4 regions of the Pseudoalteromonas sp. NFXS53 genome follow, and region 3 is predicted to be linked to each of the others. Evidence: predicted binding sites of a transcription regulator. Region 3 holds the regulator's gene; each other region holds the start of a gene.
What was found. Region 3 encodes sigma-54, which starts transcription at its own class of promoters, with help from an activator protein. Its sites were predicted from a motif close to GTTGGCACGNNNNTNGNNT; they were not measured.
Positions count from the first base shown of each region.

Region 1 (6,459 bases), on a different contig from region 3:
AAACGTGCAGAAATACGCTCTTTACGTTTTAGTGAGCCACCAAATACTGCCATACAGATATCAGACATAAAGGCTAAAGCTGCACTGAAGCGTGCTGCGTTACGGTAGTAATCAGCTGTTTCGTCATTGAAAGGTACTTTCGTAAAACGCGCACCAGTTAATGCAAGCCACTTAGTACGCACAAGGTTAGAAATAGTGAAACCAATATGGCCCATTAGCGACTTATCAAAGCTGTTAAGCGCTTCGCGTTTGTCTTCCATTGACACTGCATTAAGCTCAGCAAGTACAAATGGGTGACAGCGAATTGCACCTTGACCGTAAATGATCATATTACGCGTCAGGATATTTGCGCCTTCAACGGTAATCGCAATTGGAGCGCCTTGGTAGCCACGGCCTAAATAGTTGTTAGGGCCTAAACAGATACCTTTACCACCATGGATGTCCATCGCATGCTTGGTAGAGTCGCGCATCTGCTCAGTTAAATGGTATTTAAGAATAGCTGAAACAACAGATGGCTTTTCACCTAAGTCGACAGCACCTGTCGACATTGTAACTGCAGCGTCAGTGCTGTAGGCATAACCACCTAATTTAGCCAATGCTTCTTCGATACCTTCCATCTTACCGATTGGTAATTTGAACTGACGACGAATACGGCTGTATGCGCCACTTGCAAGTGCCAAAGATTTGATGCCACCTGTAGAGTTTGAAGGTAGTGTGATAACACGACCCACAGATAAGCACTCAACCAGCATGCGCCAACCTTGACCGGCCATTTTTGCGCCACCAATGATGTAGTCGATAGGCACGAAGATATCTTCACCTTGCGTTGGACCATTTTGGAATGGCACGTTCAGTGGGAAGTGGCGACGACCAATTTTAACACCTGGTGTGTTAGTTGGGATCAGCGCACACGTAATACCTGGTTCTTTGTCATCACCCAGTAAACCGTCAGGGTCACGTAGTTTAAACGCTAAACCTAATACAGTTGCAACAGGGGCAAGCGTGATGTAACGCTTATTCCAAGTTAAACGAATACCTAACGTTTCTTCGCCGTTCCATTCGCCTTTACAAACCACACCGAAATCAGGAATAGAAGAGGCATCAGAACCTGCTTCAGGAGACGTTAATGCGAAACATGGAATTTCATCACCTTTGGCAAGGCGAGGAAGATAATGGTCTTTTTGCTCTTGCGTACCATAGTGTTGTAGTAGCTCACCCGGACCTAACGAGTTTGGTACACCAACAATTGAAGATAGAAGCGTTGATTTACTGGTTAGCTTTTGCAGCACACAAGATTGCGCATAAGCTGAAAACTCAAGACCGCCATATTGCTTCTTGATGATCATCGCGAAGAATTTGTTGTCTTTAAGATATTGCCAAACGTCTTCTGGTAAATCAGTTAATTCGTGTGTTGCTTTCCAATCGTCAAGCATGGCACACACTTCTTCAACCGGACCGTCTAAGAAAGCTTGTTCTTCAGGTGTTAAACGTGGCTTAGGATATTGGTGAAGTTTACGCCAGTCTGGGTTGCCGCAGAATAGATCAGCTTCCCACCAAGTAGTACCTGCATCGATTGCCGACTTCTCAGTTTCTGACATAGTTGGCGTGACCTTTTTAAATGCTTTGAAAAGCGGGCCACTGATATACTGTTGACGAATGTTGCTTAGCGATAAAGGCAATACGATGGCTAAGAAAATAAGCCAAGATAAAGCACCAAATGCACCAGCTATTGTACCGACTAGCAAGGTTGCCCCAGCTACCGCTACGCAGCTATGCCAACTAGCTCTGTGATAGCTAGCGACACTGAGTAGCGCGATTAAAATTAATACAAAAATCAGAGTCATATTGTTTTCCTTGTTATGGTGGTCTGACCACTAAGCTTTAGACTAGCTCTTACTGCTAATGATTGCAAGTCATCTGATGAGTTTGAAATTTGCACGATTTAATGGTTTTGTCCAGTTATCTGGCCATTAAAGCTGCCGAATCAAAGTCGCTGAGTCGCAATTTATTGATACCGCGGTTACAATGCGCTTTTGCAGTTACCACGGAAAAAATAGATGAAGATTTTGGCAGATCAAAATATGCCCTTAGTTGAGGAATATTTTGCTGATTTAGGCAGTGTAACGCGATTTGATGGGCGCAATGCCAAGCCCGAACAAATCGAAGATGTTGATATTTTATTGACTCGCTCAGTAACGAAAGTTAACGCTGAGCTATTACAGTATGCTAAAAAGCTAAAATTTGTGGGTACTGCAACCATAGGTATTGATCATATTGATACTGAATTACTCGACAACAAAGATATTGCATTCAGCAGCGCACCGGGCTGCAACGCTATTGCTGTCGCAGAGTATGTGATCAGCGCACTTTATGCCTATGCGCAAGAAACATCAACAAGCTTGCAAGGTAAAACGTTAGGTATTGTCGGTGTGGGCAACATTGGTCAGTGTTTACGTAAAAAGCTGCAAGGCAGTGGTATCAATTTACTGTTATGTGATCCAATCAAGTTTGAAAATGGTGAACTTGAAGAGCATGTTGAGTTAGACGAGTTATTAGCGCAATCTGACATCGTGTCATTTCATGTGCCATTAGTTAAAACAGGTAAACACAAAACTCTGCATTTAATAGATTCAGCGCGTATTGCAAAATTAAAAGATAATATGCTGGTGATCAATGCGTGTCGTGGCGAAGTCATCGACAACCAAGCATTACTTCAAGCTTTACAAGATGGAAAGCAGTTAGAGCTGGTGTTAGATGTATGGGAAAACGAACCAAATATCTTAACTGAGTTATTGCCTTTTGTACGCTACAGCAGTGTGCATATCGCAGGGCACACTCTTGAGGGCAAAGCTCGTGGTACGCAAATGCTGTATCAAAAGGTATGTGAGCTATTAGATATCCCAGCAGAGAAACAGTTAAGTGACTTTTTACCAAAGCCTGTGATCACAGAAGTCACATTACAAGATAATTTTACCCAAGGCGACTTAGGTCGACTTGTTCATCTGGTTTACGATGTTAGACGAGATGATGGCATTTTAAGAAAATCACTGTCTGAGAAGGGCTTTGATCACCTTCGTAAGTCTTATCCAGTAAGACGTGAATTCAGTACAGTGACAGTCAAAAATAATGGTAGTCAGTTTGCGGAACAACTCGCAACACTTGGCTTTACAGTTTCAGAATAGGATGAGGTCAAATGTCTCAGAAATTTAATGTCGCCGTGCTTGGCGCAACAGGCCTTGTGGGTCGTCAAATCATAGAAACATTAGCTGAACGTAAGTTTCCTGTTGATCAGCTTTTCCCGCTTGCAAGCAGCAGAAGTGCGGGTGAAGAAATTGACTTTAACGGTGAAAAAGTGACGGTTTTAGATGTAGAAGAGTTTGATTTTTCGAACGCACATATAGGTTTATTTTCTGCTGGTGGCAGTGTGTCAGAAAAATATGCACCCATTGCCGCAGAAGCAGGTTGTGTTGTGATCGATAATACCTCACATTTCAGGTATGACTATGACGTTCCATTAATCGTGCCTGAAGTAAACGCGCATAACTTAGCAGATTTCAGAAATCGCAACATTATTGCAAACCCAAACTGTTCTACGATTCAAATGCTGGTGGCGCTTAAGCCTATTTACGATGCTTATGGAATCGACCGTATCAATGTATCTACATACCAAGCGGTTTCTGGTGCTGGTAAAGAAGCGGTTGATGAGCTGGCAAAGCAAACAGCTAACCTAATGAATGCACGTCCGATGGAAAACGACATTTTCCCTAAGCAAATCGCGTTTAACGTGATCCCACAAATCGATGCCTTCCAAGAAAATGGCTATACCAAAGAAGAAATGAAAATGGTGTGGGAGACGCAAAAGATCTTAGGTGACAGCTCGGTAATGGTGAACCCAACAGCAGTGCGTGTGCCAGTGTTCTTTGGCCATGCAGAAGCCATTCATTTAGAAACGCGCATGCCATATGACTTAGAGCAGGTTAAGCAGTTACTTAACGATGCACCTGGTGTTGAACTCATTGAAGACGAAAATGATTACCCAACGCCTGTGTCTGACGCTAGCGGTAATGATACTGTGTATGTTGGCCGTTTACGCGCTGATATTTCGCACCCACATGGTTTAAACCTATGGGTAGTTTCTGATAACACTCGCAAGGGTGCAGCGACTAACAGCGTGCAAATAGCTGAAGAGTTAGTAAATAACTACCTCTAATTCGCAATGGCAAAACCCCGCTTCGGCAGGGTTTTGCCGCTTTTTATAGCTGCCCGTTCAAAAACCAGCCAATATATTGACTATAAACAATATTCTTTGTTCACATCTTCTCATACTTTAGTACGCTCTAGGCACTATTTATCAAAGCTTTGCCATAGATATTCCAATGTAACTGGTTTATAGTTTGCAGTTGGAATAGAGCTTGCAAAAGCCACCATTAGCAATATTTTAATGTTTAGCACGATGTTGGACATGATATCTAAAGGATCAACATGCGCGGTTTAGTGTTTATTTGTTTCTTTGCATTTGCATTGATAACCATACCAGCCTACACACAAGACGGTACCATTTTAAAGGGCCCTAAGAATGCCGATTATGGTCAAATGGGTCGCTCTATCGGCCCAATAAAGCCCTCGGATACTTTGTGGCGAATTGCGCAAAAAATTAGGCCTGATGACGGCTCTGTTACTGTTTATCAAGTAATGAGCGCCCTTTATCGCAAAAACCCGAATGCTTTTTTAGATAAAAACTTAAATCACATGCGCGACGGCGCATATCTTAAAATACCGACCATTGCAGAAATGCGTCGTGAGAACCCAGCCATAGCAAAGCAGCGCTCTGATCAAGACGATGACTTGTGGGAGCTAAAAAAGAGCGGCATGCTCGATAACCAAACCATTGAAGAAGCGCAAAAAAAAGTTACTCAAGCGCGAAAAATCGATGTTGATAATGCACAACAGCAACTTACTTCGCAGCTTAAGTCATTGCAAATGGAGCAAGATGCAAAGCTACAAGAGCTACAATCACAATTTAAGAACTCGGTTCGCAGTGTTGAAGAAATACTAGAAGAAAACAACAAGCTAAAAGGCCAGCTAACAAACATTTCAGAAGAGCTGCAAAATGTTCGCAACCAACTTGGCCAAGATTCTGAAATTCAGCAACAGCTGCAGTCGGTCATCGAACTTCAAAATGCCCTAATTGAACGTCAAAGAGCACAGCAGCAAGAAGAGCAAAGTGCTGACTTACTCTCAAACCCTGTAATGATTGGGGTTTTGGCAACTTTACCAGCCTTATTAGTGATTGGTGGATTAGTGATGTTCTTGCGTAAACGTAAGAATGCTAATAATACTGATGACGAAGATGATTTCCTACCCCAAGCACCAGCTGCAGCAGGAGCCGCCGCAGCCGCAGGAGTAGCAGGTGCAGCAGTGGCTGATCCACTCGACTTAGATGTACCACCGTTAGATAGTAGCGTACCAGTTGAAGATAGCGTACAGCTAGACGATGACATCTTGCCTGAAGATGACGACATGATGTTTGATTCTTTGGAAGATGATAGCTTTGAAGCAGGTAATGACACGCTTGATCAAGACGAGCTAGATAGCTTGTTAGGGGACGATGTAGCATTCGATGATGGCTCTGAAGGTGATGATTTAGATGACTTCTTACAGCAAAACTTCGATGCTGACGATTCGCTCGATGATATGGTTGACTTAGATGGTGGAAGTTCAAACAGCGACGATATTTTAAGCTCTGATGACCTTGATGATCTATTTAATGAAACCGGCGACTCATCTGATGACGAATTAGACGTTAGTGATGATGCTTTGGCTGCGCTTAGTGAAGAACTTGCCACTGAACAGCAAGAAGATGTCGATATAGATTCTATTTTAGATGAGACTGCGACTGAAGAACCAGAAAGTACTGAAGACGACTTTGATTTAGATGATATTGACAGCTTAATTGATGAGGTTGCAGAACAGCCCCCAAAGGATGAAAGTTCTGAAGGAGCAGATGAAGACTTTGATCTGGATGATATTGATAACTTATTAGATGAAGTTGCGCAAACTGACGAGCCTGCTGTTGAGATCAACGATGAAGACGATTTTGATATTGATAATATAGATGATCTTTTAGACGAAGTAGGCGGTACAGCAGAAGAGACTCCAGATACGACAGGCGATGAATCCAAACAAGTAGATGCTGACGACATTGATAGTTTACTTGATGATGTCGCTTCAGAAGATCTAGATACCGATGACATAGACGCACTACTAGATAAAACTCAAGTTCAAGAGAACCTCGAGAGTGATCACATCGAAGAAGATAATGTTGATTTAGATGACATTGATTCTCTAATCGCAGAATCAAACCAAGATGATTTATCGATTAATGAAGATCCGTCAGAAGCAGATGACTTGGATCTTGATATTGATGATTTAATCGATGAACCAGACTTCGATGAAGAA
Region 1 covers NZ_JBWVBR010000002.1:178,850-185,308, reverse strand. Annotated here, with positions in the region: gene fadE (acyl-CoA dehydrogenase FadE) at 1-1,844, opposite strand, end outside; gene AC1HJP_RS03635 (4-phosphoerythronate dehydrogenase) at 2,058-3,182, shown strand; gene AC1HJP_RS03630 (aspartate-semialdehyde dehydrogenase) at 3,194-4,210, shown strand; gene AC1HJP_RS03625 (FimV/HubP family polar landmark protein) at 4,483-6,459, shown strand, end outside.
Region 1: the regulator sigma-54 is predicted to act here: its motif matches at 4,400-4,418, upstream of AC1HJP_RS03625 (FimV/HubP family polar landmark protein).

Region 2 (6,459 bases), on a different contig from region 3:
AACTGTTCTGCTGCTTTTTTTAGTGCTTCATTCGATGCTTGTTGATCGCCACCGCTTTTCAACGCATCTTGTCTAAGTGCATTAAGATCACCTAAATCAAAGAAGTTTTGTTTTTCTAACGGATTGGTATTCATGCTCATCAATTACACTAAATTAGTCATACTCTAACAAAGCAATAATCGAGCCAAAAAAAAGCCCCGCAAATGCGAGGCTAACTATTTGATTATAAATGAAACACTAAATGACGACTAATTGACCATTAATAGCACCAGCCTCTTTTAACGCTTCAAGGATCGCCATTAAATCCCCTGGAGCAGCGCCAACTTCATTTATCGCTCTAACTAAATCATCAAGGCTTACACCCGGATTAAATACAAAGGCTCTTGAGTCGTCTTGATTCACATCGACGATGCTTTGACGGGTAACAACCGTCTCGCCATTTGCTAAAGGTTGTGGCTGAGACACCATTTGCTCTTCAGAAATCGTCACTGTTAGACCTCCGTGGGTAATCGCAGCTGGCTGTAGTTTGACATTTTTACCAATCACAATCGTGCCTGTACGTGAATTTACAATAATTTTGGCTGAGGTGTCTGCCGGTTTAAACTCTAAATTCTCAAGTGTTGATAAATAAGCAACGCGCTGTGAAGGGTCTCGTGGTGCTATTACACGAACAGACGCAGCATCCATTGGTTTTGCACTATTAGGTCCGACCAAATCATTAATGGTGTCAGCCAAACGTTTAGCTGTTGTAAAGTCAGGACGGTTAAGATTGAAAGTAATAAAATCACCTTGTGTAAAAGGGCTTGCAACGGCTCGTTCAACTGTCGCGCCGTTTGGAACTCGGCCAACTGTAGGAGTATTGATAACGACTCTACTTCCGTCTAACCCTTCTGCGCCTAAACCACCCACAATTAAACTGCCTTGCGCAATAGCATACACATTACCATCAACCCCTTTTAGGAATGTTTGCAGTAACGTGCCTCCTCTCAGGCTACCTGCGCTACCTATTGAAGAGACTGTAATGTCAATATTCTGGCCTGGTTTTACAAAAGGTGGTAACTCAGCATGCACGGCCACTGCCGCCACATTTTTAATTTTTGGCTTTAAGTTAGCAGGTAATGTGATACCAAAACCACTTAACATGGCCTTAAAGCTTTGCTCTGTAAAACGAGATTGCTCCCCTGTACCAGGTAAACCCACTACTAGGCCGTAACCCACTAACTGGTTAGAACGAACACCTTCGACCATGCTGACATCTTTAATTCGTTCAGCTTGCGCTGCTTGGCTTATTACTAATAATAAAGCCACTGTCATTATTTTGAACATTTTCATCATGGTTCCTTAAAATGGCATCAGGGTGCTTAAGAAGAATTTAGCTAACCAACCTGCGCTCTGCGCTTCTTGGCCATCACCTTTACCTGAATATTGAATACGCGCATTGGCAATACGATTCGACTCTACTGTATTGTCTGACTTAACATCCGCAGCACGAATAATACCCTCTATTCGCATAAACTCTTCACCCGTGTTAAGTGTTAACCACTTTTCACCACGAACAACTAAGTTGCCATTCGGCAGTACGCGCATCACATTCACCGAGATATTACCAAATAGACTATTCGATTGGTTTGCTTGGCTGTCTCCTGAGAAAGAGTTACTGGAGTTCATGCCAAACTGGAGGCTTTGACTACCAATATTAATATTATCACCGCCAAGCCCAACAACAGGGTCAAGCGATGCGGAGGTCGCTTTACCAGTTGTGGTATTTGCCGCTTTTGTCGCAGATGTTGTCTCGCGAAGTACCACTGTCAAAATATCGCCAACACGGAGTGCCTTTTTATCTCCATATAAATCATTTGATAAGTTTGGGTTAAAAAGGGAGCCTGTTGCGACAATTTGCTCAGCTTGTTGCTCTGGATAAATAGGCGCATAGTAAGGATCGTCTTTAACGACGTTTTTATTTTGTGTAGACACACACCCAGTTAAAAACAATGAGCCTAAAATGATAAAACTTACAATACGCATAGTAGCCTCCAGAACTATAATTGCTGGTTAATGTAACTCAGCATCTCATCAACTTTTGAGATAACTTTTGAGTTCATTTCATAAACACGCTGAGTTTCGATAAGATTTACTAACTCTTCGGTCACGTTAACGTTTGAAGTTTCAAGCGCACCTTGCACAATAGAACCTAAACCATCAACACTTGGGTTGCCCTGAACAGGCGCACCACTCACTGCGGTTTCTGTATAAAGGTTTTGACCTATAGGCTCTAAACCAGATGGGTTAATAAAGTCACTGATCACTAACTGCCCAATAACGACATTTTCTGCTTGCCCAGCTATCGTTACTGACACTTCACCGTCTTGTGAGATGCTAATTGACTTTGCATCGTCTGGCACATTCATTTCTGGCTGAACAGGAAAACCCGCGCCTGAAGTCACAACACGACCATTTTCGTCTGTAGTGAATTGACCATTTCGAGAATAAGCAACCGTGCCGTCTGGCATTTGAATCTCAAAAAATCCAGGACCTTGGATCATCCAATCCAGTGAATTTTCGGTGCTTTGCATATTACCTTGTGAGAAGTTCTTTTGGTTCGCAACAACCTTTGAACCAGCACCTAACATCAAACCTGACGGTAGCTCGGTATCTTGTGAAGAGCGACCACCTGGCTGATTGATGTTTTGATAAAGCAGATCTTCGAAAATCGCGCGGCTTTTTTTGTAGCCAACGGTACTGGCGTTGGCGAGGTTATTCGAGATAACCGAAATATCAGTTTGCTGGGCATCTAAGCCTGTTTTACTGATCCATAATGCTGGGTTCATAACTTATACCTCACTCATTAAACAATACGCAGAAGCTGAACGTGTTTCTCGTCCATTTCTTCTGCCGATTTCATTAATTTCATTTGCATTTCGAATTGACGTTGATGGTTGATCATATCGGTCATTTCATGCACTGGATTGACATTAGACATCTCTAACATGCCACTCATAACTCGAGCCGTTGGAGATATGTCACAAAAACCACAAAAGCCATCTTCTAACGCATCTTCTCTTGGACGAAACAGGCCATCATTGCCCTTTTGCAATTTACTGTTATCAGCCTCAATAATTTTCAATCTATCAACTACTTCTAAAAAGTTAGCCGGAGCTCCTTGAGGACGAACTTGAATTGAGCCATCGTCACTAAATACCACCTTATCAACAGGCACAGGTAAAATAATTGGGCCACCTTCGCCAATTACTTGACGGCCGTGACTCGTTCTTAACGCCCCATCAGTAGAGATGTTTAAAGTACCGACTTTTGTGTACGCTTCTTCTCCAGAACCATCTAACACACTGATCCAAGATTTTTGGTCTACAGCTATGTCTAAATCTCGACCTGTTTCAACAACTGCACCCATAGTCATATTGGTGCCTGGGCGTTCTTGCATCGCAAACACCCGCGTTGGTAAACCTTCACCAAACGCTTGCATAGAACGCGCTTGAGCAAAGTCAGCTTTAAAGCCTGTGGTATTGGCATTGGCTAGGTTATTCGCTTTTAATGCCACACCACGCAAACTTTGTTTGGCGCCTGACATTGCGATATACAGCATTTTATCCATTACATTGGCCTAAAAATTAATCTTAAACCTAATAAAGCAATAAAAGTGCCAATCTAATTTTGACGTATAAAAAAGAAAAGAAAGGCCGCTGTTGCGGCCTTTGTGAAAGAGGGTTTAAGTAATTATCGGATCTGTAGAATGTTCTGCTGTAACGTCGAGTTAACTTCTAAGGCACGAGAGTTAGCCTGGAAGTTACGTTGAGCACTAATCAAGTCTACTAACTCATTTGTCAGGTTAACGTTCGATTGCTCTAAGGCAGATGAGTTAATTGTACCCAATGTACCTGAACCTGGTTCACCTGCGATTGGCTCACCTGAAGTTAAGCTCTTCTTCCAAGCTGTGCCACCAACCTGAGATAAACCTTGAGAATTCGAGAATCGAACCATGGCAACTTGACCAAGGAAAGACGTGTCACCATTGGAGTATGACGCAACAACCTTACCGTCAGTCCCAATATCGATACCTGCTAATCGACCTACAGTTGCCCCATCTTGTTCTAACGCTTTCACCTCAAAGCGGCTCGCATACTGGGTTGGTAATTTATTAGCTGTATTTGCTTCGTCACTCCAGTTAACTGTAATGTTATTTGGGAACTGAGCACCGTTAGTTAAACGATCTGACAAACCATCTGTCGCAGTCGACTGAATATTAATATCTGGGAAAGTCGTCTCTGGCGCTGTTACATCTGGCAGACCTGCCGCTGTAAATTGCAATGTATCGATTGGTGTATGCGCACCCGTTGCGGTTTCCTCACCATTGATATCAATAGGGATCTCATCCATGGTTGCAAACACATTCCAAGAGTTATCTGCTGTGGCAGGATCTTGTTTTACAAAGAAGAACTGGATCACATGTGGCTCACCTAACGAATCATAAATTGTCGTCGATGTTGATGAGTTGTAGCTTGTACTATCACCTGGATCAAAAGTGGTTGTCGACGGTACACCAGCTCTAGAATCTAAGTTCATTGAACTGTATACATTAGATGTATGACGCGGAGAACCTGATGCGTCAGGAATTTGAATAGGTGAGGCAGTGCTCAAACTTAGTGACGTTGTATTACCTGTACCAGGGTCAACAGGAAAACCTTGAAGGTAATTACCTGAGGCATCTGTTACAAAATTGTCTTTATTAAGTTTAAATGCACCTGCACGTGTGTAGGTATAATCTTGCGAAGCGATATCTTCACTCATTGCGAAGTAACCTTCACCCGTGATCGCTAAATCTAGCGAGTTTTGAGTAAACTTAAGCGAACCTTGGTGAAACTGCTGAGCTACCATGGTGGTTTGTGCACCGTCACCATTTTTTGTTTTACCTGAGCTAAATACAGATGATGCGTATACATCAGCAAATTCTGCTCGAGACTCTTTAAAACCTGTCGTGTTAACGTTAGCAATGTTGTTTGCTGTGACATCTAAGTCTTTTTGTGCCGCAGCCAATCCTGTTAATGCAATATTGAAACTCATGTTTTCACCTCTTTCACTTAAATTTACTTAAGTACTTAAAATCTATGCTATCTCTGCGACGTCTGATAATTTCACTGCGCCAGAGCTCGTATTAACTATGATGCCGTTAGCACCGTTTACGTTAACACTGTCTATATTCTTAAATGTGGCCATGGGTAAACTGGTATATTCACCATTCAAACTACCCTCAGCCTTAATTTTGTAATTACCTGCTGGCATAGTTTCTCCGTCACCGTTTTTACCATCCCATTCAAAGCGGATTGCACCAGCTTTTTGTGCCCCCATATCCATTTGACGAACCAGTTGACCTTTATCATCAAATATACTGACCGTTAATTTCTCTACAGGATTTTGAGCTATAATAGAGCCTTTAGCTAATTGGTCATCACCAAAGTCTATTGAATCCGATTCTAATAGCGCTTTTTTGCCGACTAGCGTAGACGCCTGTAATGCCGAGTTAGAGGTCATTGAGGCTGACAACAAATCAAACTTTTCATTTAAACCGGAAATACCTTCGGCCATCGTAAAATTCGTCATCTGCGAAATCATTTGGTCATTGTCAGCAGGTTTACTCGGATCTTGATAAGACAATTGTTGAGTAAGTAACGAAAAGAAATCCTCTTGCGTCAATGCGTCGTTTTTCTTATCGCTCTGCGTTGTTTTATTTTGCTCAGACCAACGTAACGAATCCATATATGAAGATGCGGCATTAATATCGTTACTCATCGGCTATACTCCCACTAGCGCTGACCAAGTAATAAAGTTTTGCTGAGCATTTGCTTGGCTGCATCAGCGACTTGGACATTGGTTTGGTACGAACGTGAAGCAGAGATCATGTTTGCCATTTCTTCTACTACATTCACATTTGGTTTATAGATGTACCCGTCTTTATCAGCACTAGGGTGATTAGGGTTGTACTCAACCTGTAATGGCTTATCACTCTCTACGATGCCTAGCACTTTCACTCCTACCGACGCATTTAGCTGGCTTGGATCATGTGCCTCAGACGCTTTGGTCAGTTCAGCTGCAAATACAGGGTGTCGCGCTCGATAAACTTTATCTTGGCTAGAACTGATACTATTGGCATTTGAAATATTACTCGCAGTGGTATTCAATCGAATATTTTGAGCACTCATTCCTGAGCCTGCTATATCAAAAACATTATATAAGCTCATAATTATGCTCCTTGACTACCAAGGGCTTTCTTTAACCCTTTAAACTTGCCAGATAAAAATTGCAAACTTGCCTGATACTCTAATGCGTTTTGTACATACAAGTTTCGTTCCACTTGTATATCAACTGAGTTACCATCACCTGTATCTGCTTGATTTGGATTACGAAATAGCTCAACACTACTATTTAACTGACTGCCACCATGTAAAT
Region 2 covers NZ_JBWVBR010000006.1:202,754-209,212, forward strand. Annotated here, with positions in the region: gene flgJ (flagellar assembly peptidoglycan hydrolase FlgJ) at 1-134, opposite strand, end outside; gene AC1HJP_RS09050 (flagellar basal body P-ring protein FlgI) at 238-1,332, opposite strand; gene flgH (flagellar basal body L-ring protein FlgH) at 1,342-2,025, opposite strand; gene flgG (flagellar basal-body rod protein FlgG) at 2,040-2,828, opposite strand; gene AC1HJP_RS09065 (flagellar basal body rod protein FlgF) at 2,846-3,610, opposite strand; gene flgE (flagellar hook protein FlgE) at 3,733-5,076, opposite strand; gene AC1HJP_RS09075 (flagellar hook assembly protein FlgD) at 5,119-5,802, opposite strand; gene flgC (flagellar basal body rod protein FlgC) at 5,817-6,251, opposite strand; gene flgB (flagellar basal body rod protein FlgB) at 6,254-6,459, opposite strand, start outside.
Region 2: the regulator sigma-54 is predicted to act here: its motif matches at 3,645-3,663, upstream of AC1HJP_RS09065 (flagellar basal body rod protein FlgF).

Region 3 (6,459 bases):
GTGCGTCATCGTCTTTTGCATGACGAAGCTGTTTACAAAACTCTTTGTTGTTTAGTTTATCAGCAATTGCAGCTAAGGTCTTTAGATGTTCTGCATTATTACCTTCAGGTACAAGCATTGCCAAGAGAATATCGACAGGTCGGTTGTCTATTGCGTCAAAATCAATACCGCTTTGATTGGTCACTAAAATAGCAAAAATAGTATCAATGCCTGCTAAGCGGCCATGAGGAATAGCAATACCTTTGCCTATGCCTGTACTGCCTAGTTTTTCTCGCGTTAGGAATGCATCTAATATTTCGTGGGCGTTATGTTCAGGAAGGTGTTCGCTCGCTAATTCACTGATATACTCAAGCGCGCGTTTTTTGCTATTAAAAAGGACCGCAGCTTTACTGCAGTCCTTGTTGATAATCGAGCTAAGTTTCATGGTTAGTGTCGAGTTAATTTCTCTTTATGTTTGATAACTTGGCGATCGAGTTTATCAACGAGTTTATCAATAGCTGCGTACATATCAGAGTGTTCATCTGAAGCGAAAATTTCACCGCCATTTAAATGAACGGTAGCTTCTGCTTTTTGTACCAGCTTCTCAACATCTAAGATCACGTGAACGTTGTTTATGTGATCAAAATGCCTTTCTAGCTTTGCAAACTTCGTGTTTACATAGTCTCTTAATGAATCTGTGATTTCTACGTGACGACCAGTTAAATTTAGTTGCATAAGCATTTTCCTTCTCTTGGTTTACGTCTTAAATCAAGCTCTTACGCTGATTTGACGGTGGAATAGAGAGTGACTCGCGGTATTTTGCAATTGTACGACGTGCCACTTTGATTCCCTGTTCTGCCAATATATCTGCAATTTTGCTGTCGCTCAATGGCTTAGCAGTATTTTCTGCAGCAATTAGCTTTTTGATCAATGCTCTAATCGCAGTCGATGAGCATTCACCTCCGTTTTCAGTGCTTACGTGGCTTGAGAAGAAGTACTTCAGCTCAAAAATGCCACGGGGTGTATGCATGTATTTCTGAGTGGTGACACGAGAAATGGTAGACTCGTGCATCTCGACCATCTCAGCAACATCATTCAAAACCATAGGCTTCATTGCCTCAGGTCCATGTTCAAAGAATGCCTGTTGTTGTTGCACAATGCAATTAGTAACTTTCATTAAAGTGTCATTACGGCTTTCTAAGCTCTTAATAAACCATTTAGCTTCTTGTAGGTGAGAGCGAATGAATTGGCTGTCAGTGCTTGATTTTACTGAGCGTGACATTGCTGCGTAATGATCATTAACCCTTATTTTAGGCATACATTCTGGATTAAGCTCAACAACCCAGCGACCTTTTACCTTTTTCACTGACACATCAGGAATAACATACTCAGATTCTTCACGAATAATACTGGCAGCAGGTTTAGGATTAAGGCTGTGGATTAGTGTCATCACTTCTTTTAACTCAGGCTCTTTGAGCTTGGTCTTTTTCATGATAGTGCGGTAATCACGGCTGGCCAGTAGATCAATATGCTCGCTTAACACCATTTTTGTTTCAGCAATGAAAGGCGTATCAGCATCAAACTGGTTGAGTTGAATACATAAGCATTCTTGTAATGAGCGAGCTGCAATACCTACAGGATCAAAGAGTTGAATACGCTTTAATACAGCCTCAACTTCGTCAAGTTCAATTAGCTCTTCGTCATTACCTTCATTAATGCTTTCTAGGAGTTCTTCGGTACTAACAGTAAGCAAACCTGCATCATCAACGGCTTCAACAATGGCAACGGCAATGGCTTTATCGGTTGGGCTGAATGGCGTGAGTTCTAATTGCCACATTAAATATTCGTGTAATGTTTCAGTGGTCTCCCCCTGATAAACAGTTTCGTCTTCAGGCATTGGGCCGCTACTGGTGCTCGGTGCTGCACTCATGTACTCGTCCCATGTCACATCCATAGCGAGATCGTCACTGACAGTGTCTTTACTCAGTGCGGCATCGCTATCGAGTTCGTAATCGCTGGTCGGTTCATCACCGTGACCATCATCAGCAGAATTAGAGAGTTGCTCGATAGAATCAGCATCTTTGGTCGCTTTGTCTGAATCATTGCCATCAGCACTTGGCTCTAATTCCGATTCATCTACTTCGAGTAAAGGGTTGCTATCCAGCGCTTCTTGGATCTCTTGCTGTAGATCTAGTGTGCTCAATTGCAGTAAGCGAATTGCTTGTTGCAATTGTGGTGTCATGGTTAGTTGCTGCCCCATGCGCAGCTGTAGCGATTGCCTCATGTATTTCTAACAATCCTTTTTGTTATTTGGATTATGTCTTGCTTTAACTATAGACGGAATTGTTCACCTAGGTAGACGTCTCTTACGGTTTGATCAGCTAAAACTGATTCAGGCGTACCTGACGCGATTAATTCACCATGTGAAACAATATAAGCTTTCTCACAAACATCAAGGGTTTCTCTTACATTGTGATCTGTAATGAGGACACCAATGCCGCGGTTTTTTAAATGCTCAACAATTTTCTTTATATCTAACACCGAAATCGGATCAACGCCAGCAAAAGGCTCATCTAAAAGAATAAATTTAGGGTTTGCGGCTAAAGCGCGAGCAATTTCAACTCGGCGACGCTCACCACCTGATAAAGCCATGCCCTGACTGTCCCGAATATGTTGAATATTAAATTCATCTAATAGGTCGTCTAGGGTTTGTTCTCTTTGTACTTTATTGAGGTCTTTACGCGTTTCTAAAATTGCCATTAAATTTTGATACACAGTCAATTTTCTGAAGATGGAAGATTCTTGAGGCAGATAACCTATGCCCATACGTGCTCTACTGTGCATAGGTAGCAAAGTGATATCTTCGTCATCTATGGTGACTTTACCTTTATCGCTAGGCACAAGACCAACGATCATGTAAAAACTGGTGGTTTTACCTGCGCCATTAGGGCCGAGAAGACCAACAATGCTCCCAGCTTCCACACTCAAACTGACATTTTTTACGACTTGGCGTCCTTTATAGCTTTTTGCTAGGGCTGTGGCAGTTAACACACTCATGCTTATTGACCTTGTTCAGGGTTAGACTTTGATGCCTTTTTCTCGGGCACTAAAATCGTGTGTACACGTTGTTTGTTTTGTTCATTCTGCTCAGCACTGATCAGTTGCTTCTCGATGTCATAAATAATTGCTTCAGCCTTGATAACTTGACCTGCTTGATTGATTTCGGCTTTGCCTTTGATGGTAAGCAGTCGATTTGCAACGTCATACCTGACTTCTTCTGCGCTGGCACTTAATACTGTGCCATCAGGCTGCTTTTCGATAAAGCGAGCTGGTTTGCCTGTTGCGACTAAAAGCTGTTTGTTCTCACCGAGCTCTTCACGCTGATGTACTTCTAATCTATCTGCATAAATTTCACGGTTGCCATGAATGATTTCAACATTTTCTTCAAAGATACCAATGTTTGTCTTTAATTGTGCTTGCTGCTTACCTGCTTTAATTGATACTTGTGACATAGGAGCTGTTTCAGCCAAAGTAAAGTTAGAAAAGCCGAGTAGTAGCAGTGAAAGAAGTAGTTTATTGGTCATAATAAATGGTTCGCGTATGGTTAATGAGCTCAATAATTTCAGTATTGAGGTCGGCATTGAGGCCTTGTCCTTTTATATTTAAATGAGGGCCCACAATTTCTACGGGTAGATCTGAGCGCATGCTGCGCTGAGTAATATCAACTTGAATATGGTCTGCACTGATTTGGCTTATCATTGCACCTTCAGTTAAATTTAGGGCTTTAACATCTCCCTCTAAGATCAGCATGTTATTTTCATATAAAGTGGCTTCATTGGATGAAAGTTGCCAATTTTGAGGGCCATTAAACAGGGTGAATGTCGGTGATGTAAAGTGGCTAAAACCGAGCTGCTGATAAAGCTCCATTTTATTTGCTTCAACTAAGTAATTTCGTATGCCGGCTTCAGAATATTTGGTTTGCTTTAGATCTGTAGCAACATAATCAGGCGTGGCTATGCTCTCTTCTTCAGTCGAGCTTTGCTTTTTAGGTTGATCAAAATACGGTGACCATATCCAATACATGGTCAGTGCAAAAATAATTAATAATATGACGCGGTTGACCGTCATGCGCTTGTTCCTGATGTGCCGAGTGTGTGACCTTGACACAACATAAGCAAGTCAGTTAACTCTCTCACAGCACCAAATCCACCAGGCAGCGAAGTCGTGTAGTGTGAAAGGTTGCGAATAATTGGGTGTGCATCGTTTACGGCCACAGCAAAACCCACTTGTTCCATCACTGGTAAATCAGGACCGTCGTCACCAATGTAAGCGATCTCGATATCTGTCAGGTTTAGGTTTGCTTTCAGCTCTTCGTAGGCTTTCACCTTGTCTTCTTGCCCTTGGTAAATATGCTTTACTGTTAAGCTAGTCATACGTTGCTGAACAATCTGTGAATGGCGACCGGTGATGACGGCAACTTCAACTCCAGCATTGATCAGTGCTTTTATGCCAAAGCCATCTTTGGTGTTGAATGCCTTTAATTCTTCGCCATTATTGCCAAGGTAAATACGGCCATCAGAGAATACGCCGTCAATATCACAAATAAGCAACTTAATTTGCTTCGCTCTAGATACCACATCTTCGCTGATTGGCTGATATAAGTCGGCAAATTGCATTTAAATGACTCCTGCTTTTAATAAGTCTTGCATATTCAGAGCGCCAATTGGGCGATTAGTTTCATCAACCACAATTAAGCCATTAATACGTTTGGTTTCCATAATGTTTAATGCTTCTGCTGCGAGCATATCGGCTTTAGCCGTTGTGCAATTAACAGTCATTGCATCATCAATTTTTGCGCTGTGCAAATCGAGCTTTTGTTCAATAATACGGCGTAAGTCTCCGTCGGTAAAAATACCGGCCAAAATACCTTGTTCATCAATAACTGCAGTCATGCCTAAGCCTTTGCTCGAAATTTCGAATAACGCATCTTTGATAAGTTTGCCCGTTTCGATGATTGGCATTTGCTCACCTTGATGCATGATGTCATCTAAGGTCAGTAATAAACGTCGACCGAGTGAACCACCAGGGTGAGAGAGTGCAAAATCATCGGCAGTAAAGCCACGCGCTTCTAGTAGGGCAACGGCAAGTGCATCACCCATGACCAGTGTGGCCGTCGTGCTCGCTGTTGGTGCTAACCCCAGTGGGCAGGCTTCTTTCGAGACCGCAATACACAAATGAATATCAGAAAGGTTAGCCATTGAAGAATTAGGATTGCCAGTCATGGCAATGGTTTTTGCACCAATGCGCTTTATAACAGGAATAATATTGACGACTTCGCTGGTCTCTCCTGAATTTGAGATCAGTAACACCACATCGTCTTTGGTGATCATACCGAGGTCGCCATGGCTTGCTTCACCAGGGTGAACAAAAAAAGCAGGGGTGCCTGTACTGGCGAGCGTTGCAGCTATTTTGTTGCCTATGTGCCCTGATTTACCCATACCAATGACTATGGTTCTGCCCTGGCAGTCAAAAACAGCTTGGCATGCTTTAACAAAGCTTTCATCAATATATTGTGTAATTTCATCGATGGCTTGTTTTTCAATATCGATGACATTTAAAGCCGTTTTAGTAAATTGTTCAGCAGTCATGTGCACTCCAACAACTAAATAATGTAATACATGTACCCGATGAACGCGGCAAGAAGTAGGCCCCCTTCAACGCGGTTGATGCGGCGAGTGCCTTTAAGGCTTAGGCTCATCGCGATTAAGATGAGCGTCGCACCTAGCATAATGTAAATGTCGCGTTGTGCGATGTTTGCATCGATAACTGCTGGGTTTAAGATCCCCGCAATAGAAAGTACTGCGAGAATATTAAAAATATTTGAGCCAATAATGTTGCCCATTGCTAGGTCATCTTCATTTTTTAATACGCCAGCAATACAGGCTGCTAATTCAGGGAGACTGGTACCAACCGCTATGATTGTCAGGCCAATTAATAAGTCGCTCATACCAAAATATTTGGCTATATCAACGGCTGCATCAATAAGATAACCAGAGCTAATAGGAAGCATGATCATACCCACGACTAACCATAAAACCGCTTTGTTGGTTGGTACATCATTCGGTACTTCATCACATGCTTCAGCAACTAAAGGGTCATCGTCTTGGTTGCCTGAGCGTTTGGTTAAAATGAGTAAGGTTGCGAGAAAAGTGATAAAGCCAGCAAATAAAACTAGGCCTTCAGTGCGACTAAAGTGATTGTCACTGACGATGAACCAAGCACCTAAAGACACGACAACAAGTAATGGCATTTCGCGTTTTAAGATGCCTGAGCCAACAGACAGTGGGCGCAATAGTGCGGTAATACCTAATACTAGTAATATATTGGCGATGTTCGAGCCCACCGCATTACCCACTGCGGTATCTGTTTTATCTGCAAAAGCAGCCTGCGCTGCAACCATCATTTCCGGAGCCGATGAGC
Region 3 covers NZ_JBWVBR010000015.1:18,693-25,151, forward strand. Annotated here, with positions in the region: gene ptsN (PTS IIA-like nitrogen regulatory protein PtsN) at 1-424, opposite strand, end outside; gene hpf (ribosome hibernation promoting factor) at 427-714, opposite strand; gene AC1HJP_RS15325 (RNA polymerase factor sigma-54) at 743-2,263, opposite strand; gene lptB (LPS export ABC transporter ATP-binding protein) at 2,311-3,036, opposite strand; gene lptA (lipopolysaccharide transport periplasmic protein LptA) at 3,039-3,563, opposite strand; gene lptC (LPS export ABC transporter periplasmic protein LptC) at 3,553-4,107, opposite strand; gene kdsC (3-deoxy-manno-octulosonate-8-phosphatase KdsC) at 4,104-4,655, opposite strand; gene AC1HJP_RS15350 (KpsF/GutQ family sugar-phosphate isomerase) at 4,656-5,627, opposite strand; gene AC1HJP_RS15355 (calcium/sodium antiporter) at 5,642-6,459, opposite strand, start outside.

Region 4 (5,401 bases), on a different contig from region 3:
TCCACTCCGCCATTAGATATCTAAGAGTCAACCAGAACTGGCTCTATAAATACCCACCACTGCGGAGTGGTAGTTCAGTTGGTTAGAATACCGGCCTGTCACGCCGGGGGTCGCGGGTTCGAGTCCCGTCCACTCCGCCACTTATATTGATTCTTTACTTCCTGTTAATTCGAGCTTCTACATTTCAATTAAAGCAAAAATAACTTCCCTGTTACCTTTAGGTTAATTTCAATTCACTCAATAGAGTATTATCAGTAGCTCGTATCAGTTATTAGAAATACGACAGTATCGCTTCTGAGTCACCAATATACTTTCCAGAGATAAATGCTTGCGGCACTGTGTCTTGGCCTGAAATCGCTTTTAAACTTGTTAGGCTAGCGTCACGGCCCAATACAATCTCTTCGAATTGAACGCCTTTACTGATCAGGTGTGCCTTAGCTTTCTCACAATAGCCACATCCAGGTTTGGTAAACAAGCTCACTGGCTGAGGTTTTTGGCAATCAGGGTTGATGTAATCAAGCATAGTATCAGCATCAGACACTTCGAAAGGGTCGCCAGGTACATCAGGCTCAATGAACATTTTTTCAATAACACCATCTTTAACTAGCATAGAGTAACGCCAGCTTCGTTTTCCAAAGCCTAAGTCAGCTTTATCGACAAGCATGCCCATACCGTCCGTGAACTCTCCATTACCATCAGGGAGTAGGGTGATGTTGTCAGCTTCTTGATCTTTCGCCCAGGCGTTCATAACGAAGGTATCGTTTACTGATAAACAAATAATGTCATCAACACCATTTTGTTTAAATGCATTTGCTAGCTCGTTATAACGCGGTAAGTGTGTAGATGAACAGGTTGGAGTAAAAGCGCCAGGCAAGGAGAATACAACTACTGTCTTGCCTTCAAAAAGTTGCTCTGTTGTGACGGTGTGCCAATCATTACCAATTCTCACAGGAAATGATACAGAGGGTATTGTTTTTCCTTCACGGTTTTCTAGCATATTATTTTCCTCATAGGTGAATGCCTTTATTATCTATAATGCACATTTAGATTAAAGTAAGTAAAACAAATAAGGGCAATCTAAAAACTAGATTACCTTTATTTTATTGTCTGAATTGTGAGTATATGAACTTATTTTAATGTGAATGACTCTGGCTCTTTAACAACCACCTTAATGACATCATTAAGCTGAATATTACTCAAAGGTCTGTCACTTAAGTTTCTAGCGATAGCACTTTGCGCATTCACTTGTTCAACTACAACTTGTTCAATGGTTTTAATGTGATGTGAAAACTGCATGCCATTTGCTGCAGTCAAATTGCTTCTGTGAAGGATTGAAAGTACTTGCCCCACTTCAAGTCCATGACTTTGCCCTAAGTTAATCACCATTCTGTCAGAGTCGATCATTAATATTTTACCTGTTGTCTTAAGACAACTTACAGCGGTGTTCAAATCTTGACTCACCTTATTGAAGATAGTTTGAATTTTTTGACCATAATCGGTTCGCCAAAACTCCTCACTATTTACATTCACAATCTTAGTTTTTTTATGTGGCCAAATACCTTGAGCGCTGTAATGCTGAGACCAGACTTGATCATTTGTTTGTGAATCAAATAGCGCAAAATCAATTTTAAAGTTGCGCATATAAGCTTCACTTTCCCAAAATGCATAATCGTTGTTCATTTTTCTGCCTTGGGAAATATCTGTTATTTGACTCAGTAACACATACTGACTGTTACTACTGCGACTTAACGTGTCAATTAAGTTGGCGTTATACTCAAACTGCTGTGCAAAGAAAGCCCTGACATCAAGTTTTCGGTCAATGTATGGGATCATTTTCACGCCTAAATTTCGCTCGTCTAAAGTATTAAATAAACGCTGTGAACTGGCTTTGGGTATGTCAAAAATTTGACCTAGCCTAGCTTGATCTGGGTGTGTCAATTGGCTTTGTGTGACAGTAATCTGTTTATTAAATTTTGATTCAATACATTGCGCTTGCTGAGGAATAATATCTAGATGTAGCGTGACAGAATATTGCTCGCCTTGTTGTTGCTCATTGATTAAGTTCACATGTTGTATCTGACCATGGGTTTTTATCTTTAACTCGTCTTGCTCGAGAACACCATCGGCAACCGTTTGAACGCTAGACACTGTAGCGCCTGAGAATATCAAAGCTTGGGTTATGGCATCTTTGACAGCCATTTGTCTCGCTGAAGAGGTGTCACCATCAACTATGCCACCATAACCGACTACCTCAAACCATTCCGCTTTTACATGAGCGCAGAACGCAAGTAGTGCAATTATTAGAATATGTTTCATCATTTCGATTCCAAACTGATTCGCTTAATAGGTCAAAAGCAATAGATGTACCAGCTTTGTTGGCGTGAAAAATGCATTGTATGAGCATACTTTAATTTGGTGTGTTTATTATGAAAGCGAAAAACGTTTTTTATTCATCATTGGTAACATGTTCTATTCTACTTTCAGGTTGTAGCTCAGTATTTGATAAACATATAGAGTATACCTACGAAGAGCCGGATTACTATCCTGTTTTACGAGCTGTGGGGTACGCACCTTTGAGTAGTCAACCAGGTGAAACGGATGTACAAAAGATGCTGATGGCAATTAAAGTGTCTAAACTGGAAGCATACAGAGAGCTTGCCGAGCAAGTACATGGTCAAAAGCTCACATCAACGATGACTGTAAAAGGGGCCATTGCGCAAACGGATGGCTTATCGAGTAAAGTCGGCGGTTTAATCAAAGGCGCTAAAATAGTGAAGACATATTCTGTCGGTGATACTTACGCAACAGAATTAGAGTTAGACATGAAAAAAGTACACGAGCTTTATATTAGTGCTATCAAACCAAGAAAAGTAAAGCGTGTGATTTATTACTAACCACAAAATGTGATTAGTAATTTTTCAAATACTAGGCTTTTAAGTTTTTAACCAACTCAGAGTTCTCACTTATCACACCACCATCTTGTCCATAGGTAACAGAAGTGGGGGCGCCGATTATTATATTTTTAAGCTCTCTAACTGCAAGCTGGGCCTGATGTGCAGCCTGTGCATTAACCTCATTTTGTTTTTTACATTGAATTAATAAAGAATTTATAGATTCTATTAAAGGTTTAATTTGCTCAGTTTTAAAAATATCTTGGTTAAAACCCGAAAGTTCTTTATCTAACTTTTGAATGGTATTAAGAAGAGTAAGTTTTTCACGTGCGATGTCTTTTAAGCCATCGCCTTTTTTGCTAGCAAGGCATGCTAGTTCAGCATCTAAAAGCTGGGTCAAAGCGTTAAGATGCTGTAATTGGTTTTCTAATTTATGATGACAAAGGTTTATTTGATCATCCATACACGTCAAACTCAAACGCAGCAATATTCTTAGCTAACTTTTCAGCATCAACCTGGTATTTACCTTCACTGATTGCTTTCTTTAGCTCCTCAACTTTTTTGCTGTCAAAAGAAGGCGCTTGTTGCGCTTTTTCTTGCAAACTTTTTAGCTGTTGTGCTTGTGGTGTTAAACTTACAGAATCCGTTGCAGCCTTTTGAGGGGCTTTAGCTGTTTCAGCTGCCACATTTGCGTCAGACTTTTGTAAATCTGTTTTTTGTTGCTTAATATTATTAAGCACACTGTTCGGCTGAGATTGCCCTTTTACATTATTAACCATGATAATTGACCCAAAAATTACTCATGCCTATCTATCGACCTGTTAGCTTATAACTTTAGTAAAAAATTAAATATTAACCTCAACAGATTCTACATCTTTTACCCGTGCGGAGATAGTTTTTCCAGACTTTTGATTTCTAACTCTTATTTGTTCACCAACATTTCCATCTTGAAGTGCTACGCCTGTTGTTTTTATCGTTAAAGTTCGAGTTTTAGCATAAATTGTTACATTGTCGCCTTTGCAAACCATACAGATATGATGGAGCCCAATGGCTGTACCAGCTCTAATTACTCGTTTACTTCTACTACCAACCAGATACTGTTCAGTGTCTAAATTACTAGCTCTAACAAAATGCTTAGGTTTGTACTCAATACTGATAGATTCTTTGGTAATTAACTCCCCTTTATTAATTGCTTGGGTCGTCACTATCACAGGGTGAAGCTCTTCAATTCTAACATGCACAAATTGAGTCCAGCTTGATATGTCTTCGCATTTCACTTTTACAGTAACTTGTCTGTTAAAAGGCGGGATAGCATTTGTTGAGTATAACAAAGGATTCTCACAAGCGCGTTCTGATAATCGAGCATCTAGCGGTAATGCTTTAATTGTTGTTTTGATATCAGGGTTTAGCTCAATTTGTCGAGTGATGAACCTTTCAGCTCCTTTTTCTAAGTTGGTATTTGAGTAAATTTTTGCTTGGCACATGTAGCTGGCTAGAAAACAAGCCATTGCACAAAAAATCTCATATGATTTGGTTTTTTTTAACAAACTCATGATGTTTCGACTATGCTTATCTGGAGAAACAAGGTATAAAGATTTTGCGTGAAATACCATATTCCTTCAAGGTGCTTCTATGATTAGTATCCTGAAAAGCGTATGATATTGCCAAGATGACCGATATGTAGGAGATTGAAATGGCAGGTGTTTTAGACTCTGTAAACCAGCGCACTCAGTTGGTTGGGCAAAACCGCCTAGAGTTGCTACTTTTTCGACTGAGAGGTCGTCAAAGATTTGGCATCAATGTATTTAAAGTTAGAGAAGTGCTTCAGTGTCCACCTCTCACCAGTATGCCCAAGTCAAATTCTTACATTCGCGGTGTCGCACATATTCGTGGTCAGACTATCTCAGTTATAGACATGTCTCTAGCAGTGGGTGGTCCACCCATCGAAAACATTAAAGATTGCTTTATTATCATTGCTGAATATAACCGTTCTGTTCAGGGCTTTTTAGTTGGTGCGGTTGAAAGAATCGTTAATATGAACTGGGAGAAAATCATGCCGCCACCAGATGGTGCGGGCAGGTACTCTTACTTAACGGCTGTGACAGAAATTGAGAATGAATTAGTTGAAATACTAGACGTAGAAAAAATTCTTAACGAAATATGCCCTGTTAATACTGAAGTCAGCGAAGAAATAGTGTCTGATGGTGAAATGCAAAAAGACCTGGGTGAGCGAATTGTATTTATTGCAGATGACTCTGCAGTTGCAAGAAATCAGGTGAAACGTGCGCTGGAGCCGTTAGGTGTTCAAACAGAGTTAGCAAAAAATGGCAAAGAAGCTTTAATTAGGCTAAAAGAGATAGCTGAAGTTGATTGTCAAAATGACATTACTGAGCGTGTAGGTTTACTTATTTCAGACGTAGAAATGCCTGAAATGGATGGCTATACGCTAACAGCGGAAATAAAAGCAGACCCTAAATTAGCCCCTTTGCATGTAATTTTACACACTTCAT
Region 4 covers NZ_JBWVBR010000006.1:210,550-215,950, reverse strand. Annotated here, with positions in the region: tRNA gene AC1HJP_RS09135 (tRNA-Asp) at 1-12, shown strand, start outside; tRNA gene AC1HJP_RS09130 (tRNA-Asp) at 64-140, shown strand; gene AC1HJP_RS09125 (glutathione peroxidase) at 272-997, opposite strand; gene AC1HJP_RS09120 (flagellar assembly protein T N-terminal domain-containing protein) at 1,129-2,319, opposite strand; gene AC1HJP_RS09115 (LPP20 family lipoprotein) at 2,427-2,894, shown strand; gene flgN (flagellar export chaperone FlgN) at 2,926-3,354, opposite strand; gene flgM (flagellar biosynthesis anti-sigma factor FlgM) at 3,347-3,670, opposite strand; gene flgA (flagellar basal body P-ring formation chaperone FlgA) at 3,737-4,444, opposite strand; gene AC1HJP_RS09095 (chemotaxis protein CheV) at 4,585-5,401, shown strand, end outside.
Region 4: the regulator sigma-54 is predicted to act here: its motif matches at 2,353-2,371, upstream of AC1HJP_RS09120 (flagellar assembly protein T N-terminal domain-containing protein).